2 regions of the Streptomyces sp. NPDC059874 genome follow, and region 2 is predicted to be linked to the other one. Evidence: riboswitches for the same ligand, from Rfam matches in the RefSeq annotation. Region 2 holds a riboswitch; the other holds the start of a gene.
The links. Region 2 has a riboswitch for S-adenosylmethionine ahead of ACFV9H_RS33620 (aminotransferase class V-fold PLP-dependent enzyme). Riboswitches for the same ligand answer to the same signal wherever they lie in the genome.

Region 1 (7,318 bases), on a different contig from region 2:
GCGTCGAAGACCGGCTCGCGCGGTACGTCGTACAGGTGGTGGTGGGTGAACCACAGCACCGAGTTGGCGATGCCGTTGTACGCGTCGTCGTAGACGGTGGGATCGATGTCCAGCATCCGGACGCCGGGCTCGGCCACCCCCCGCCGGACCGCCTCGCGGTCCGCCTCCGACAGGGCCGCGCAGATCCACAGCGCCTCCGGTTGTTCCGCGAGGGCCGCGGAGAGGCCGGAGACGAGACCGCCCCCGCCGCGCCGGGCGCTGAGCGTGCCGTCGGCGGCGAGGGCGTAGGAGAGCGGACCGCGGTTCGCTGCGACGAGTACCTGAGAAGCCATGCGGCACACCTAGCCCAGCCGGGTCCCCCTCAAACCATGCGAAACCTCACGCCACGCGACGCAGCGCGTACTCCCTGACGCCGAGCATCGGCGGCCGCTCCTCGGTGTCCACCGCGTACGTGTGCGGTACGAAACCCACCGGCCCGCGCTCGAACTGCGTCAGCTCCGGCCGTACGAGATGCCCGCGCGAGAGCCGCACCAGGGCCGTGCGGTAGATCGCCGCGGCCATCCGGCCCAACGCCTGACCGTCCTGATGGCGGTGCACGCGTACGCCCACGTCCACCTGGGCCAGCGCGTCCAGCCCGACCGTGTGCAGCGCGTCCACCAGCAGGCCCAGCTCGACGCCGTACCCGACGGGGAACGGCAGCCGCTCCAGCAGCGAGCGGCGCACCGCGTACTCGCCGCCCAGCGGCTGCACGAAGCCGGCCAGCTGCGGCCAGTGGAGGTTGAGGAGGGGGCGGGCGACCAGCTCGGTGACCCGGCCGCCCTGGCCCGGGGCGTCCCCGAGCGGACGGTCGTACATCGCCTTGACGAACTGCACGTCCGGCTCCGTCAGCAGCGGGCCGACGATCCCCGACACGAACGTGGCCGAGAAGTCGCGCAGGTCGGCGTCGACGAAGCAGACGATGTCCCCGGTGGTCGCCAGCAGCGAGCGCCACAGCACCTCGCCCTTGCCGGGCAGCGCCGGGATCCGCGGCAGCAGCTCGTCGCGGTGCACCACCCGGGCACCGGCCTTCGCCGCCACCTCGGCCGTCCGGTCACTTGAGCCCGAGTCGATTACCACCAGCTCGTCGACCAGCGGGACCGGCAGTCCCTCGATCAGCTCGCGCCGGATCACCTCGACGATCGCCCCGACGGTCTGCTCCTCGTCGAGTGCGGGCAGCACCACGCTGACCGTGGTACCCGCCGCCCGTTTCCGGTCGAGCAGCTGGTCGAGCGGTCGGTCGGCGGCGGACCAGGAGCGGTCTGCCAGCCAGCGCTCCACCTCTTCCAGCACCCTCAGCACTCCCTGCGTATCGGCGTTATGGTGCGATATGTGATCCATCTCGCGGTTCGGACAGCAGTCTCAACTGCCCAAGCCTTCGGTTACAGTCTTGAACAACGCGATGGACCACCGCATGCCGGGGGTCCCCGCGAACAAACGCACCGGCGCGCCATAGAGCGCGTGTGCCGGTGCCATACCGCTCATCCAGAGGGGCAGAGGGACACGGCCCGTTGAAGCCCCGGCAACCCTCCAGTCGGTTCTCGCGATGCGTCTTGGCGACGCACCCCCGCGAGGCCTCCGGCTAGGGAAGGTGCCAATTCCGTCTCATGGCGAAGTGCGCCATGGGGAAGATGAGGAGAAAGGGCCTCGCCATCATGGCTGCACAGACTGTTGCCACCTCTGTTGATCTCGGACCTGCCACCGGCCTCTCGTGCCGCGAGTGCGGTACCCGCTTCGAGCTCGGCCCGATCTTCGCCTGTGTGGAGTGTTTCGGACCGCTGGAAGTCGCGTACGACCTCCCCAGCGGTGACCCGGAAGCCCTGCGCGCGGCGATCGAAGCCGGCCCGAACAACATCTGGCGCTACGCCCCGCTGCTGCCCGTCCCCGCGGACGTCGCCGCCAAGCCCAGCCTGAACCCCGGCTTCACCAAGCTCGTGGACGCGGCCAACCTGGCCAAGGAGCTCGGCGTCACCGGAAAGCTCTACGTCAAGGACGACTCCGGCAACCCGACGCACTCCTTCAAGGACCGCGTCGTGGCCATCGCCGTCGAGGCCGCCCGTGCCTTCGGCTTCACCACCCTGTCCTGCTCCTCCACCGGCAACCTGGCCGGCGCCGTCGGCGCCGCGGCCGCCCGCGCCGGTTTCCGGTCCTGCGTGTTCATCCCGCACGACCTGGAGCAGGGCAAGGTCGTCATGGCCGGTGTCTACGGTGGCGACCTGGTCGGCATCGAGGGCAACTACGACGACGTCAACCGCTTCTGCTCCGAGCTCATCGGCGACCCGCTGGGCGAGGGCTGGGGCTTCGTCAACGTCAACCTGCGCCCGTACTACGGCGAGGGCTCCAAGACCCTCGCGTACGAGATCTGCGAGCAGCTCGGCTGGCAGCTGCCCGACCAGCTCGTCATCCCGATCGCGTCCGGCTCCCAGCTGACGAAGATCGACAAGGGTCTGCAGGAGCTGATCAAGCTCGGCCTCGTCGAGGACAAGCCGTACAAGATCTTCGGCGCCCAGGCCGAGGGCTGCTCCCCGGTGTCCACCGCCTTCAAGGCCGGCCACGACGTGGTCCGCCCGCAGAAGCCGAACACCATCGCCAAGTCCCTGGCCATCGGCAACCCGGCGGACGGCCCGTACGTCCTGGACATCGCGCGGCGCACCGGCGGCTTCGTCGAGGACGTCAACGACGAGCAGGTCGTCGAGGCCATCAAGATCCTCGCGCAGACCGAGGGCATCTTCGCCGAGACCGCGGGCGGCGTGACCGTCGGCGTCACGAAGAAGCTCATCGAGAACGGGCAGCTCGACCCGACGCTGACGACCGTCATCCTGAACACCGGTGACGGCCTCAAGACCCTGGAGGCGGTGGCCGCGGACAGCGGTCAGACCGCCACCATCCGCCCGAGCCTGGACGCGTTCCGCGCCGCCGGCCTGGCCTGACCCTCCCCCCTGCACCCGGAAAGGCAGTAGCGCCATGAGCGTCAACGTCCGCATCCCCACCATCCTGCGCACCTACACCGGCGGCGCCGCCGAGGTGAAGGCCGAGGGCGCGACCCTGGCCGAGGTCATCGAGTCGCTGGAGCAGAACCACCCCGGCATCGCCGCGCGCGTCCTGGACGACCAGGGCAAGCTCCGTCGCTTCGTGAACGTCTACGTGAACGACGACGACGTGCGCTTCGAGGGCGGGCTGGAGGCGGCGACGCCGGACGGCGCCGGCGTCTCGATCATCCCGGCCGTCGCGGGCGGCTGCTGATCGGCTCGGAACGCTTCCGATAAACAGAATTACCCCTTCCGCTAAAAGCGGAGGGGGTAATTCTGCTTGATTGGGCGCGGTAGAGTTGGGGAAGTCCCCTCCGCTGTTCTTGCCCGCCGCATATGAACGGGTCGCGTGAGGGTCGACATCGGGTCAATGTGCAAGTGCGGTATGGGGCTTTGGCGAGATATGTCAGGCCCGAGTTGCCCTGGAATATGCCAAATTTTCACTTCATTTCAATGTATCCGGCTGTCCAGATTTCTCGTCGGATTGACCTGTTGCAGACAGCACCGGCGCGGATACATTCAGCCTCGGTCGACGCGTTCCGACGCAAGTTCTGACCCGGGACCGCGAAGTGCGTTCCTGCGCAAGGGCCAGTAATAGGGGAGTTAGGCATGGCTCAGGGCACCGTCAAGTGGTTCAACGCGGAGAAGGGCTACGGCTTCATCGCGGTCGACGGTGGTGCGGATGTGTTCGTCCACTACAGCGCCATCCAGATGGACGGGTACCGCACCCTTGAAGAGGGTCAGCGGGTCGAGTTCGAGATCTCGCAGGGCCAGAAGGGTCCGCAGGCGGACATGGTCAAGCTCGCACTCGGCTAGTCCTGGAGCGATCGACCACCGACGCGACACGTACGCGCGCACCCGCGTACGCGCATACATACGAGGGGCCCGCATCCTTGAGGAGGGATGCGGGCTCCTCGTGCGTTGCCGGGCGTCCCTTGGATCGTGGCCCGGTGTTGGCCCAAGCCGCTTGCACTCGTGGGGGTCGAGTGCTAATCATTGGCGTTAGCACTCTCCGGTTGAGAGTGCTACTGAACGAGGACCGGGTCGGTGAGGCCCGCAGGGTCCGGCGGGAAGGAACCGCCGAGCCCGCAGGCCGTCCGTCGCGGGCGCGGGCGCGGTCCAGGAGCAATCCACCGCTGTCCGGGAGGACCACTTCAGATGGCCAAGATCATTGCGTTCGACGAGGAGGCCCGCCGCGGCCTCGAGCGTGGGATGAACCAGCTCGCCGACGCCGTCAAGGTCACCCTTGGCCCCAAGGGTCGCAACGTCGTCCTTGAGAAGAAGTGGGGCGCCCCCACGATCACCAACGATGGTGTCTCCATCGCCAAGGAGATCGAGCTCGAGGACCCGTACGAGAAGATCGGCGCCGAGCTGGTCAAGGAAGTCGCCAAGAAGACGGACGACGTCGCGGGCGACGGTACGACCACCGCCACCGTGCTGGCCCAGGCGCTCGTCCGCGAGGGCCTGCGCAACGTGGCCGCCGGCGCCAACCCGATGGCCCTCAAGCGTGGTATCGAGAAGGCCGTCGAGGCCGTCTCCGCCGCCCTGCTCGCCCAGGCCAAGGATGTCGAGACCAAGGAGCAGATCGCTTCGACGGCCTCCATCTCCGCCGCCGACACCCAGATCGGCGAGCTCATCGCCGAGGCCATGGACAAGGTCGGCAAGGAAGGCGTCATCACCGTCGAGGAGTCGCAGACCTTCGGTCTGGAGCTCGAGCTCACCGAGGGCATGCGCTTCGACAAGGGCTACATCTCGGCGTACTTCGCCACCGACATGGAGCGTATGGAGTCGGCTCTCGACGACCCGTACATCCTGATCGTCAACTCCAAGATCGGCTCGGTCAAGGACCTGCTGCCGCTCCTGGAGAAGGTCATGCAGTCCGGCAAGCCGCTGCTGATCATCGCCGAGGACGTCGAGGGCGAGGCCCTGTCGACCCTGGTCGTCAACAAGATCCGCGGCACCTTCAAGTCCGTCGCCGTCAAGGCCCCGGGCTTCGGTGACCGCCGCAAGGCCATGCTCGGTGACATCGCCATCCTCACGGGCGGCACGGTCATCTCCGAGGAGGTCGGCCTCAAGCTCGAGAACGCGGGCCTGGACCTGCTGGGCCGCGCCCGCAAGGTCGTCATCACCAAGGACGAGACCACCATCGTCGACGGTGCCGGTGACAGCGACCAGGTCGCCGGTCGCGTGAACCAGATCCGCGCCGAGATCGAGAACTCCGACTCGGACTACGACCGCGAGAAGCTCCAGGAGCGCCTCGCGAAGCTGGCCGGCGGCGTGGCCGTCATCAAGGCCGGTGCCGCGACCGAGGTCGAGCTCAAGGAGCGCAAGCACCGCATCGAGGACGCCGTTCGCAACGCGAAGGCGGCCGTCGAGGAGGGCATCGTCGCCGGTGGTGGCGTGGCCCTGCTGCAGGCCTCCGCGGTCTTCGAGAAGCTGGAGCTCGAGGGTGACGAGGCGACCGGCGCCAACGCCGTGAAGCTCGCGCTGGAGGCCCCGCTGAAGCAGATCGCCGTCAACGGTGGTCTCGAAGGCGGCGTCGTCGTCGAGAAGGTGCGCAACCTTCCGATCGGTCACGGCCTGAACGCCGCGACCGGCGAGTACGTCGACATGATCGCCGAGGGCATCATCGACCCGGCGAAGGTCACCCGCTCTGCCCTGCAGAACGCGGCGTCCATCGCGGCCCTCTTCCTCACCACCGAGGCCGTCATCGCCGACAAGCCCGAGAAGGCCGGCGCGGCTGCCGGTGGCGGCATGCCGGGCGGTGACATGGACTTCTGATCCACCCCTGGCCTCCGGCCTCGGTTGATCGGCTGTTCCGTACACGTTCCGAGGGCGGCACCCCCACTGGGGGTGCCGCCCTCGGGCGTTGATCCCGGCATCCGCATCCTGGCCCAGACCGTGCGGCCGGCCACCGTGCGCAGCCTCGATGCCATCCATCTGGCGACGGCACTCGGCATCGGCACGCGGCTGACCTCGTTCGTCACGTACGACAAGCGCCTGGCCGATGCCGCCCGGGATGCGGGACTGTCCGTCGACGCACCCGCCTGACCTGATTGACTTCTGGCATGACTGACGTGTTCATCAAGATCTGCGGGCTGCGGACCGAGCGGGACGTCGAAACCGCCGTGGCGGCCGGGGCCGATGCCGTGGGGTTCGTGTTCGCGCCCGGGAGTCCGCGTACGGTCGACGCCGCCACCGCGCGGGCGCTCGCCGCGTTGGTGCCGGACCGGGTGCTCACCGTCGGGGTGTTCCGTCGGCAGTCGGTCGAGGAGGTGCGCCGCTTCACCGAGGAGAGCGGTGTGCGGGGCGTGCAGCTGCACGGCGAGGAAGGTCCCGAGGACTTCGCGGCGCTGCGCGCCGAGGGCCGTACCCTGCTGCGGGCCACCGCCGAGCCCGTGAAGCGCTGCGGAGAGTACGGCGAGGACCTGCTGCTGCTCGACGCCCCCGATCCCGGCTCCGGCAAGCCCTGGAACTGGGGCGCCGCCGACTTCACCGCCCCGGAGGGCCGCTGGCTGCTCGCGGGCGGGCTGAACCCGGGCAATGTGCGGGAGGCGATCGAGGTCACCCGCGCTTGGGGCGTGGACGTGTCCAGCGGGGTGGAACGGGAGCGCGGGGTGAAGTCACCGGAGCTGATCCGCGCCTTCATCGAGTCCGCGCGCGGCTAGTGCTGTGAGACGGTCGCCCGGCGCCCGTCGCGGGGTGCGCAAGTTTCTGTAGCGATCGATAAGGAAGTCGTGTTAGGTTCATTCTGTAGTGGTCGTTAGGGAATTGAGGGGGCTTCACCATGGGCAAGAACGCGCTGGTCACGGGCGGCAGCAGGGGCATCGGCCGGGCCGTCGCCGAGCGGCTCGCCGCCGACGGGGTCACCGTCGTGCTGACGTACGCGAGCGACGGGGCGGCCGCACGGGACACCGTGGAGGGGATCACCGGGGCGGGCGGCCGGGCCCTGGCCGTGCGGGCGGAGCTCGGCCGGCACGGGGACGCCGCCGCGCTCTGGAAGGCGTACGACGCGCTCGGCCTGGACGGCGTCGACATCATCGTCAACAACGCCGGCATCGGACTGCCCGTGCCGCTCGGCCAGGTCGCCGAGGCCGACTTCGACCATGTCTTCGCGGTGAACGTGCGGGCGCCCTTCTTCGTCGTCCAGGAGGGGCTCGGGAGGCTGCGCGACGGGGGCCGGATCGTCAACGTCTCCAGCGGGGCCGCCCGGATCGCGGCGCCCGGGATCCTCGCCTACGGGGCCACCAAGG
Region 2 (7,318 bases):
AGGTGTCGGTATCCGCTCCGTAGAACGGGCCCGGAACGTTGCGCCAGTTGCGCTCCTGCCACCGGCCCGACCAGGGGCCTTCGGGCAGGAACGGATCGGGCTCCAGGGCGGCGAGCGCCGGTATCGGGTCCCAGTAGGTCATGATCCGCAGCCTGTCACACGGCGGGAACGCACCGGCCCTCTTCGGTGCGGTACTGCCACTTGGCCCCGTCCGAGACGAGCTCCTTGACGGCGTGGACGAACCGGTCGACGTGCTCGTCGGGGGTGCCGGCGCCGAAGCTGACGCGGATCGCGTTCAGGGAGCGCTCGCCCGGGGCAGCCTCCGGGGCTCCGCATTCGCCCTGGGCCTGCGGCTCGCTGCCGAGCAGGGTGCGGACCAGCGGGTGGGCGCAGAAGAGGCCGTCACGGACGCCGATGCCGTATTCGGCGGACAGGGCCGCGGCGAAGTGGGAGCTGTTCCAGCCGTCCACGACGAAGGAGATGACGCCGACGCGCGGGGCGTCGTCCCCGAAGAGGGAGAGGACGCGGACCGCCGGGACCTCCGCCAGGCCTTCGCGGACCTTGGCGATGAGGTGGTTCTCTCGGGCGACCAGGTTCTCGAACCCGGCCTCCTGGAGGGCCTTGCAGGCGGAGGCGATGGAGTAGACGCCGATGACGTTCGGGGAGCCGGCCTCGTGGCGGGCGGCCGTGGTGTGCCACTCGACGTCCACGCCGCCGTCCTCGCGTCGGGCCACCTTGCGCGAGGCGCCGCCGCCGGCCAGGTACGGCTCGGCCTCCTGGAGCCAGTCGGCGCGGCCGGCGAGCACGCCCGAGCCGAAGGGGGCGTACAGCTTGTGCCCGGAGAAGGCGACCCAGTCCACGTCGAGGTCCTTGACCGAGACGGGGTGGTGGGGGGCCAACTGGGCGGCGTCCAGGACGATCCGCGCGCCGTGGGCGTGCGCGGCGGCGGCGAGCTCCTTCACCGGCCACAGCTCACCGGTGACGTTGGAGGCGCCGGTGACGCAGACCAGCGCCGGGCCGTAAGGGTCGCGGTCGGCGAGCGCGCGCTCCAGCGTGGCGACGGCCTCGTCCGGCGTGCGGGGGGCGTTGAGGTAGGTGACCCGCGCGTTCGTCCACGGCAGGAGCGAGGCGTGGTGCTCGGTCTCGAAGACGAAGACCTGGCAGTCGGCGGGGAGCGCGGCGGCGAGCAGGTTCAGGGAGTCGGTGGTGGACCGGGTGAAGATCACCTGGTCGGACGGGCGGCAGTCGAGGAACTCGGCGACCGTGACCCGGCTCTGCTCGAAGAGGTCGGTGGAGAGCTGCGAGAGGTAGCCGGCGCCGCGGTGCACGCTGCCGTAGTACGGGGCGTACGCGGCCACGTCGTCCCAGACCCGCTGGAGAGCGGGGGCGCTGGCCGCGTAGTCGAGGGCCGCGTAGGTGACCTCGCCGCCGGTGACGAGCGGGACGGTGACGTCCCGGCCGAGGACCGCGAGCGGCTCGGCACAGGCGGGGTCCACGGCGGTGGTGGTGGCGGTGGCGGTGGTGTTCAGGGATGCGGACATGGCTGTGTCTCCCGGCAGGCAGGGCGGAATGGCTTCGGTGTGCCCGTACGCGGCGCGGCCACGGCGATGCCGCCGAGCGGGGTACGGGAAGAGACCTCGGAAGGGAAGGAACGGCGGGCACTCGCGGGTACGCGGAAGTGACCCTGATCCGAGGGTTGAAGAAGGGGCGGAGTCGCCCTATCGCATTCGCTTGCTCACGGAAAAAGCTCCTCGAGTAGACCAGGACCCCTGGTATCGAGGGATCCGCGCTTGCCGTAGGCCTTGCTGCCTACGACCTGGTCATCACCCGGGGCACCCCGCCACGGAAGGAGGGTTGCCGGACAGCAAGCCGGGGCCTAAACGCTGTCACTCGTGACCTGGTCAGCATCCTGCCACAAGATCCTCCGGGCGCAAGACCCCGGTCCGCATGCTGGACCGGGGTCTTGGCTCGAAATGATCGGGCCGAATCAGGCGTTGCTGGCGGCCACCCACCGCTCCAGCACGGCCCGCGCGGAACCCGAGTCGATGGACTGCGCCGCGCGGGTGACGCCGGCCGCGAGCTGCTCCTCCAGCGTGCCCGTGCCCGGGTCCAGTGCGACCAGGGCCGCCGCCGCGTTCAGCAGCACCGCTTCGCGGACCGGTCCCGTCTCCCCCGCCAGCAGGCGGCGGGCGACGTCCGCGTTGTACGCGGAGTCCGCGCCGGCCAGGGCGGAGACGTCGACCAGGGGGATGCCCACGTCGCGCGGGTCGAAGGACTGCTCCTCGACCTTGCCGTCGCGGACCCACCAGACGCGCGAGGTCGACGTCGTGGTCAGCTCGTCCAGGCCGTCGTCACCGCGGAATACCAGCGCCGACGAGCCCCGTTCGGCGAGTACGCCCGCCACGATGGGGGCCATCCGGGCGTCGGCGACGCCCGTCGCCTGGGCCCGTACCCGGGCCGGGTTGGTCAGCGGGCCGAGGAAGTTGAAGGTGGTCCGGATGCCCAGCTCCTTGCGGGCCGCGGCGACGTGCCGCAGCGCCGGGTGGAACTTCACCGCGAAGCAGAAGGTGATGCCGGCCTCCTCCGCGACCTCCGCGACCCGGGCGGGGGTGAGGTCGAGGTTGACGCCGAGCTTCTCCAGGACGTCCGAGGAACCGCTCGCGGAGGACGCGGCCCGGTTGCCGTGCTTGACCACCTTGGCGCCCGCGCCGGCCACCACGATCGCCGACATCGTCGAGATGTTGACCGTCTTGGCCCCGTCGCCGCCGGTACCGACGATGTCCACCGTCCGGCCCGGCACGTCGATCAGGTTGGCGTGCGCGTACATGGCCCGTACGAGGCCGTTGATCTCGTCGACCGTCTCCCCCTTGGCCCGCAGCGCGACGGCGAACCCGGCGATCTGGGCGTCGGTGGCCTCCCCGCGCATGATCCGGTCCATGGCCCAGGCGGTGTCGTCGGCGCGCAGGTCCCGGCCGGTCAGCAGGGCGTCGAGAACGCCCGGCCAGGTGGGGGCCGCCACGCTGTCGCCGCCTGCCGGGGTCGCAACGTTCATGGTCCGCTCCTGCTACTTGTCAAGGTTTCCAGGTCGAATGGGAAGGGCTTCAGCCTATCCAGCCCTGGAGACGGCAAAGAGCCCCGTCCAGACACTGGACGGGGCTCTCGCCGTGGCGACACCAGAACTGACCGAAATCAGTCCCTCATGCGGTCAAGCAGGGGATCAGTGGTGGCCGTGGCCGGACTGGATCTCCTTGTACTCCTCCGCCGTGGGCTTCGGAATCTGGTTGTTCTCCGCGTAGAAGCCCTTGCTGAGCTTCGCGCGCAGCTTCTCCATGGCCTTCACCTTGCGCTCGACACCGTTCTCGTCGACCGTCGGGCCGATCTCGATCGGCTTGTACTGCTCGTGCGAGGTGAGCGTGTGCAGGCGACCCTGCGGCAGCGGCTCGTGGACCTCGACGAACTCACCGTGCGGAAGGCGCTTGATGATGCCGGTCTCGCGACCGTGCAGCACCTTGTCGTGGTCCCGGCGCTGGAGGCCGAGGCAGATCCGCTTGGTGATGATGAAGGCGACGACCGGGACGACGAAGAAGCCGATCCGGACGAACCAGGTGATCGAGTTGATCGACAGGTGGAAGTACTGGGCGAACATGTCGTTGCCGCCGCCGATGAGCAGTACGACGTACTCGGCGAGCCAGGCCACACCGAAGGCCGTACGGGTCGGGACGTTGCGCGGGCGGTCCAGGATGTGGTGCTCGCGCTTGTCCCCGGTGACCCAGGACTCGATGAACGGCCAGGCGGCGATCGAGCACAGCACCAGCGGGAAGAGCAGCAGCGGGATGAACACGCCCAGGACGAGCGTGTGGCCCCACAGGTTGATCTCCCAGCCCGGCATGGCTCGGATCAGGCCTTCCGGCATACCCATGTACCAGTCGGGCTGCGCACCGGTGGACACGTGGTCCGGACGGTACGGGCCGAGCGCCCAGATCGGGTTGATCGAGGCGATGGCCGCGACGGCCGCGACGACACCGAAGACCAGGAAGAAGAAGCCTCCGGCCTTGGCCATGTAGACCGGCAGCAGCGGCATGCCGACGACGTTGTTGTTCGTCTTGCCGGGGCCCGCGAACTGGGTGTGCTTGTGGTAGAAGACCAGGATCAGGTGGGCCACCAGCAGGCCCATCATGATGCCGGGCAGCAGCAGGATGTGGATCGAGTAGAACCGTGCGACGAAGTCGCCGCCCGGGAACTCTCCGCCGAAGAGGAAGAACGACAGGTACGTGCCGATGACCGGCACGGACAGGATCGCGCCCTGCATGAAGCGGACACCGGTACCCGACAGCAGGTCGTCCGGCAGCGAGTAACCGGTGAAACCGGTGAACATGCCGAGGAACAGCAGCAGGAAGCCGAAGATCCAGTTGATCTCACGCGGCTTGCGGAACGCGCCGGTGAAGAAGACGCGCATCATGTGCACGACCATCGCCGCGACGAAGATCAGCGCGGCCCAGTGGTGGATCTGACGGATGAGCAGACCACCGCGGACGTCGAAGCTGATGTCGAGGGTCGAAGCGAAGGCCTCGGACATCATGACGCCCTGCATCGGCACGTACGAGCCGTGGTACACGACCTCGTTCATGCTCGGGTGGAAGAACAGCGTCAGGTACACACCCGTGAGGATGATGATGATGAAGGTGTAGAGGCAGATCTCGCCCAGCATGAAGGACCAGTGGTCCGGGAAGATCTTGCGCATGTTGGACTTGGCCAGGCTGTAGATGCCCAGGCGTCCGTCCGCCCAGTCCGCTACGCGCTCGCCGGCGGGCGCTTTGCGCGCCGTCTTGGACTCAGTGGCAGTGCTCATTTGCCGCGCTCCCAGAATGCAGGACCGACGGGCTCTTCGAAGTCGCCGAGCGCTTCGAGGAAGCCTTCGTCATTCACGCCGATCCGCAGCTGCGGAAGCGCGTGACCGGCCGGGCCGAAGATGACACGGGCGCCGTCGGAGAGGTCGAAGGTGGACTGGTGGCACGGGCAGAGCACGTGGTGCGTCTGCTGCTCGTACAGGCTGATCGGGCAGCCGACGTGGGTGCAGATCTTGGAGTAGGCCACGATCCCGTCGTGGGACCACTCCAGTTCCTGCTTGTCCTTGATGTCCTCCGGCTGGATGCGGACGATCATCAGGGCGGCCTTGGCGATCTGGGTCTGGAAGTCGTGCTGCTCCTCCTCCAGGCCTTCCGGCATGGCGAAGGTCAGCGAACCCACCAGGACGTCCTCGGGACGCAGCGGCTCCATCGTGTTCTGGTTGATGAGCAGCTTGCCCTTGGCCCACAGGGTCTTGCGCAGCTTGTCCTCGGGCATCGGGCCCGTGTCGCGCAGGATCATCACGGCGGAGAGCGGCAGCATGGCCAGCGCGCCCAGCATCGTGTTGCGGATCAGCGGACGGCGGCCGATGCCGGACTCGTTCGCACCGTCGGCGAAGTCCTGCAGGACCTTGGCCTTGACCTCCGGCGGAGCGGCGATCGGGTGACGCTCGTCGGCGACCTCGACGTCGGACATCAGGGTGCGGGCCCAGTGGACCGCGCCGGCGCCGATGCAGAAGAGGGCCGCGCCCAGGGTCATGCCCAGGGCGAAGTTGAGCGCGCTCACCTTCCCGATGGGGAAGATGTAGACGATCTTCTCGACCGGGATGGTCACGTACGCGACGATGAAGCCGATCGTGGCCAGCATCGAGAGCGTGAACAGCATCGCGACGGTGCGCTCGGAGCGCTTCGCCGCCCGCTCGTCGATGTCCTGGATGCGCGGCTTGTGGACCGGGAGGCCCGGGTCCGCGAACGGGTCGTCCGCGACCGCTACGCCACCGTGGTGGGCGTCGCCCTGCTCGCTCGGCAGGTGCTTCTCTTCGGGAATGTCTTGGCTACTCATGACTTCTTGGCCTTAGCGGTGTGGGCCGCGACCCAGACGGCGACAGCGATCAACGCACCCAGGGCGAAGATCCAGCCGAAGAGACCCTCGGACACGGGGCCGAGGCCACCGAGCTTCAGACCACCGGGGCTGGTCGACTTCTCGCCGTTGACGTTCTCCAGGTACGCGATGATGTCCTTCTTCTGCTTCTCCGGCATGGTGCTGTCCGGGAAGGAGGGCATGTTCTGCGGGCCGGTGAGCATGGCCTCGTAGATGTGCTTCGGCGAGACGTCCTCAAGGTTGGGGGCGTACTTGCCGTTCGTGAGAGCGCCGCCCTCGCCGGTGAAGTTGTGGCACTGCGCGCAGTTGTTGCGGAACAGCTCACCACCCTTGGCGATGTCGGCACCCGCCGGGTCGTACTGCTTCTCGGTCGGCGTGATCGGGCCGGCGCCGAGGGACGCGATGTACGCGGCCAGCTGGTCGATCTGGGCCTGGGTGTAGATGTTGGGCTTCTTCGGCACCTGGGCGCCGGGCTGCTGGGCGGGCATGCGGCCCGTGCTCACCTGGAAGTCGACGGCCGCGGAGCCGACGCCGACCAGGCTGGGGCCGTCAGTGGAACCCTGACCGCCGGTTCCGTGGCAGCTTGCGCAACCCACGGCGTAGAGCTTCTTGCCCTCCTCGATGGCGAGGGACTGGGCGGTTTCATCGGCCTGCGCCTTGCCCGCGGGGGCGAAGGCGGCGTACAGCCCCCCAGTGGCCGCCAGCGCGAGGAGTAGAACGACGACCGCCGCCAGCGGATGGCGTCGTCGTGCGGAGAGCTTTTTCACGGATTACCCCGGTGTCAGGATCTTCTGCGTCGGTGTTTCTGGATGGTGTGCCGGGTCGAGCCCGGTGACGTGTTCGCTACTTGATCAGGTAGATCGTCGCGAAGAGGCCGATCCAGACGACATCGACGAAGTGCCAGTAGTAGGACACGACGATGGCCGACGTGGCCTGTTCGTGGGTGAACCTCTTGGCCGCGTACGTCCGGCCGAGGACCAGCAGGAAGGCGATGAGACCGCCTGTCACGTGCAGACCGTGGAAGCCGGTGGTCAGGTAGAACACCGAGCCGTACGGTCCGGACGAGAGGCTCAGGCCCTCGTGCTTGACCAGCTCGGTGTACTCGAACACCTGGCCGCCAATGAAGATCGCACCCATGACGAACGTGATGATGAACCACGTCCGGAGCTTCTTCACGTCACCGCGCTCGGCGGCGAATACGCCGAGCTGGCAGGTGAGCGAGGAGAGCACCAGGATCGTCGTGTTCGTCGCCGAGAAGGGAAGGTTCAGGAAGTCAGCCTGTTCCTTCCAGTACTCGGCGCCTGTCACGGATCGCAGGGTGAAGTACATCGCGAAGAGGGCCGCGAAGAACATCAGCTCGGAACTCAACCAG

Region 1: it holds a riboswitch for S-adenosylmethionine, as region 2 does, so the genes downstream of both, thrC (threonine synthase) here and ACFV9H_RS33620 (aminotransferase class V-fold PLP-dependent enzyme) in region 2, are expected to answer to the same signal.

Annotation. Positions count from the first base shown of each region.
Region 1 covers NZ_JBHWJY010000042.1:63,678-70,995, reverse strand. The annotation lists gene ACFV9H_RS23670 (trehalose-6-phosphate synthase) at 1-332, opposite strand, end outside; gene ACFV9H_RS23665 (glucosyl-3-phosphoglycerate synthase) at 379-1,329, opposite strand; SAM riboswitch class I at 1,515-1,674, shown strand; gene thrC (threonine synthase) at 1,668-2,966, shown strand; gene ACFV9H_RS23655 (MoaD/ThiS family protein) at 3,001-3,279, shown strand; gene ACFV9H_RS23650 (cold-shock protein) at 3,675-3,881, shown strand; gene groL (chaperonin GroEL) at 4,224-5,846, shown strand; gene ACFV9H_RS23640 (hypothetical protein) at 5,919-6,116, shown strand; gene ACFV9H_RS23635 (phosphoribosylanthranilate isomerase) at 6,134-6,733, shown strand; gene ACFV9H_RS23630 (SDR family oxidoreductase) at 6,853-7,318, shown strand, end outside.
Region 2 covers NZ_JBHWJY010000084.1:1,412-8,729, forward strand. The annotation lists gene ACFV9H_RS33615 (ferredoxin) at 1-142, opposite strand, end outside; gene ACFV9H_RS33620 (aminotransferase class V-fold PLP-dependent enzyme) at 156-1,541, opposite strand; SAM riboswitch class IV at 1,782-1,898, opposite strand; gene trpD (anthranilate phosphoribosyltransferase) at 1,988-3,052, opposite strand; gene ACFV9H_RS33630 (cytochrome bc complex cytochrome b subunit) at 3,218-4,849, opposite strand; gene ACFV9H_RS33635 (Rieske 2Fe-2S domain-containing protein) at 4,846-5,907, opposite strand; gene ACFV9H_RS33640 (c-type cytochrome) at 5,904-6,713, opposite strand; gene ACFV9H_RS33645 (heme-copper oxidase subunit III) at 6,790-7,318, opposite strand, start outside.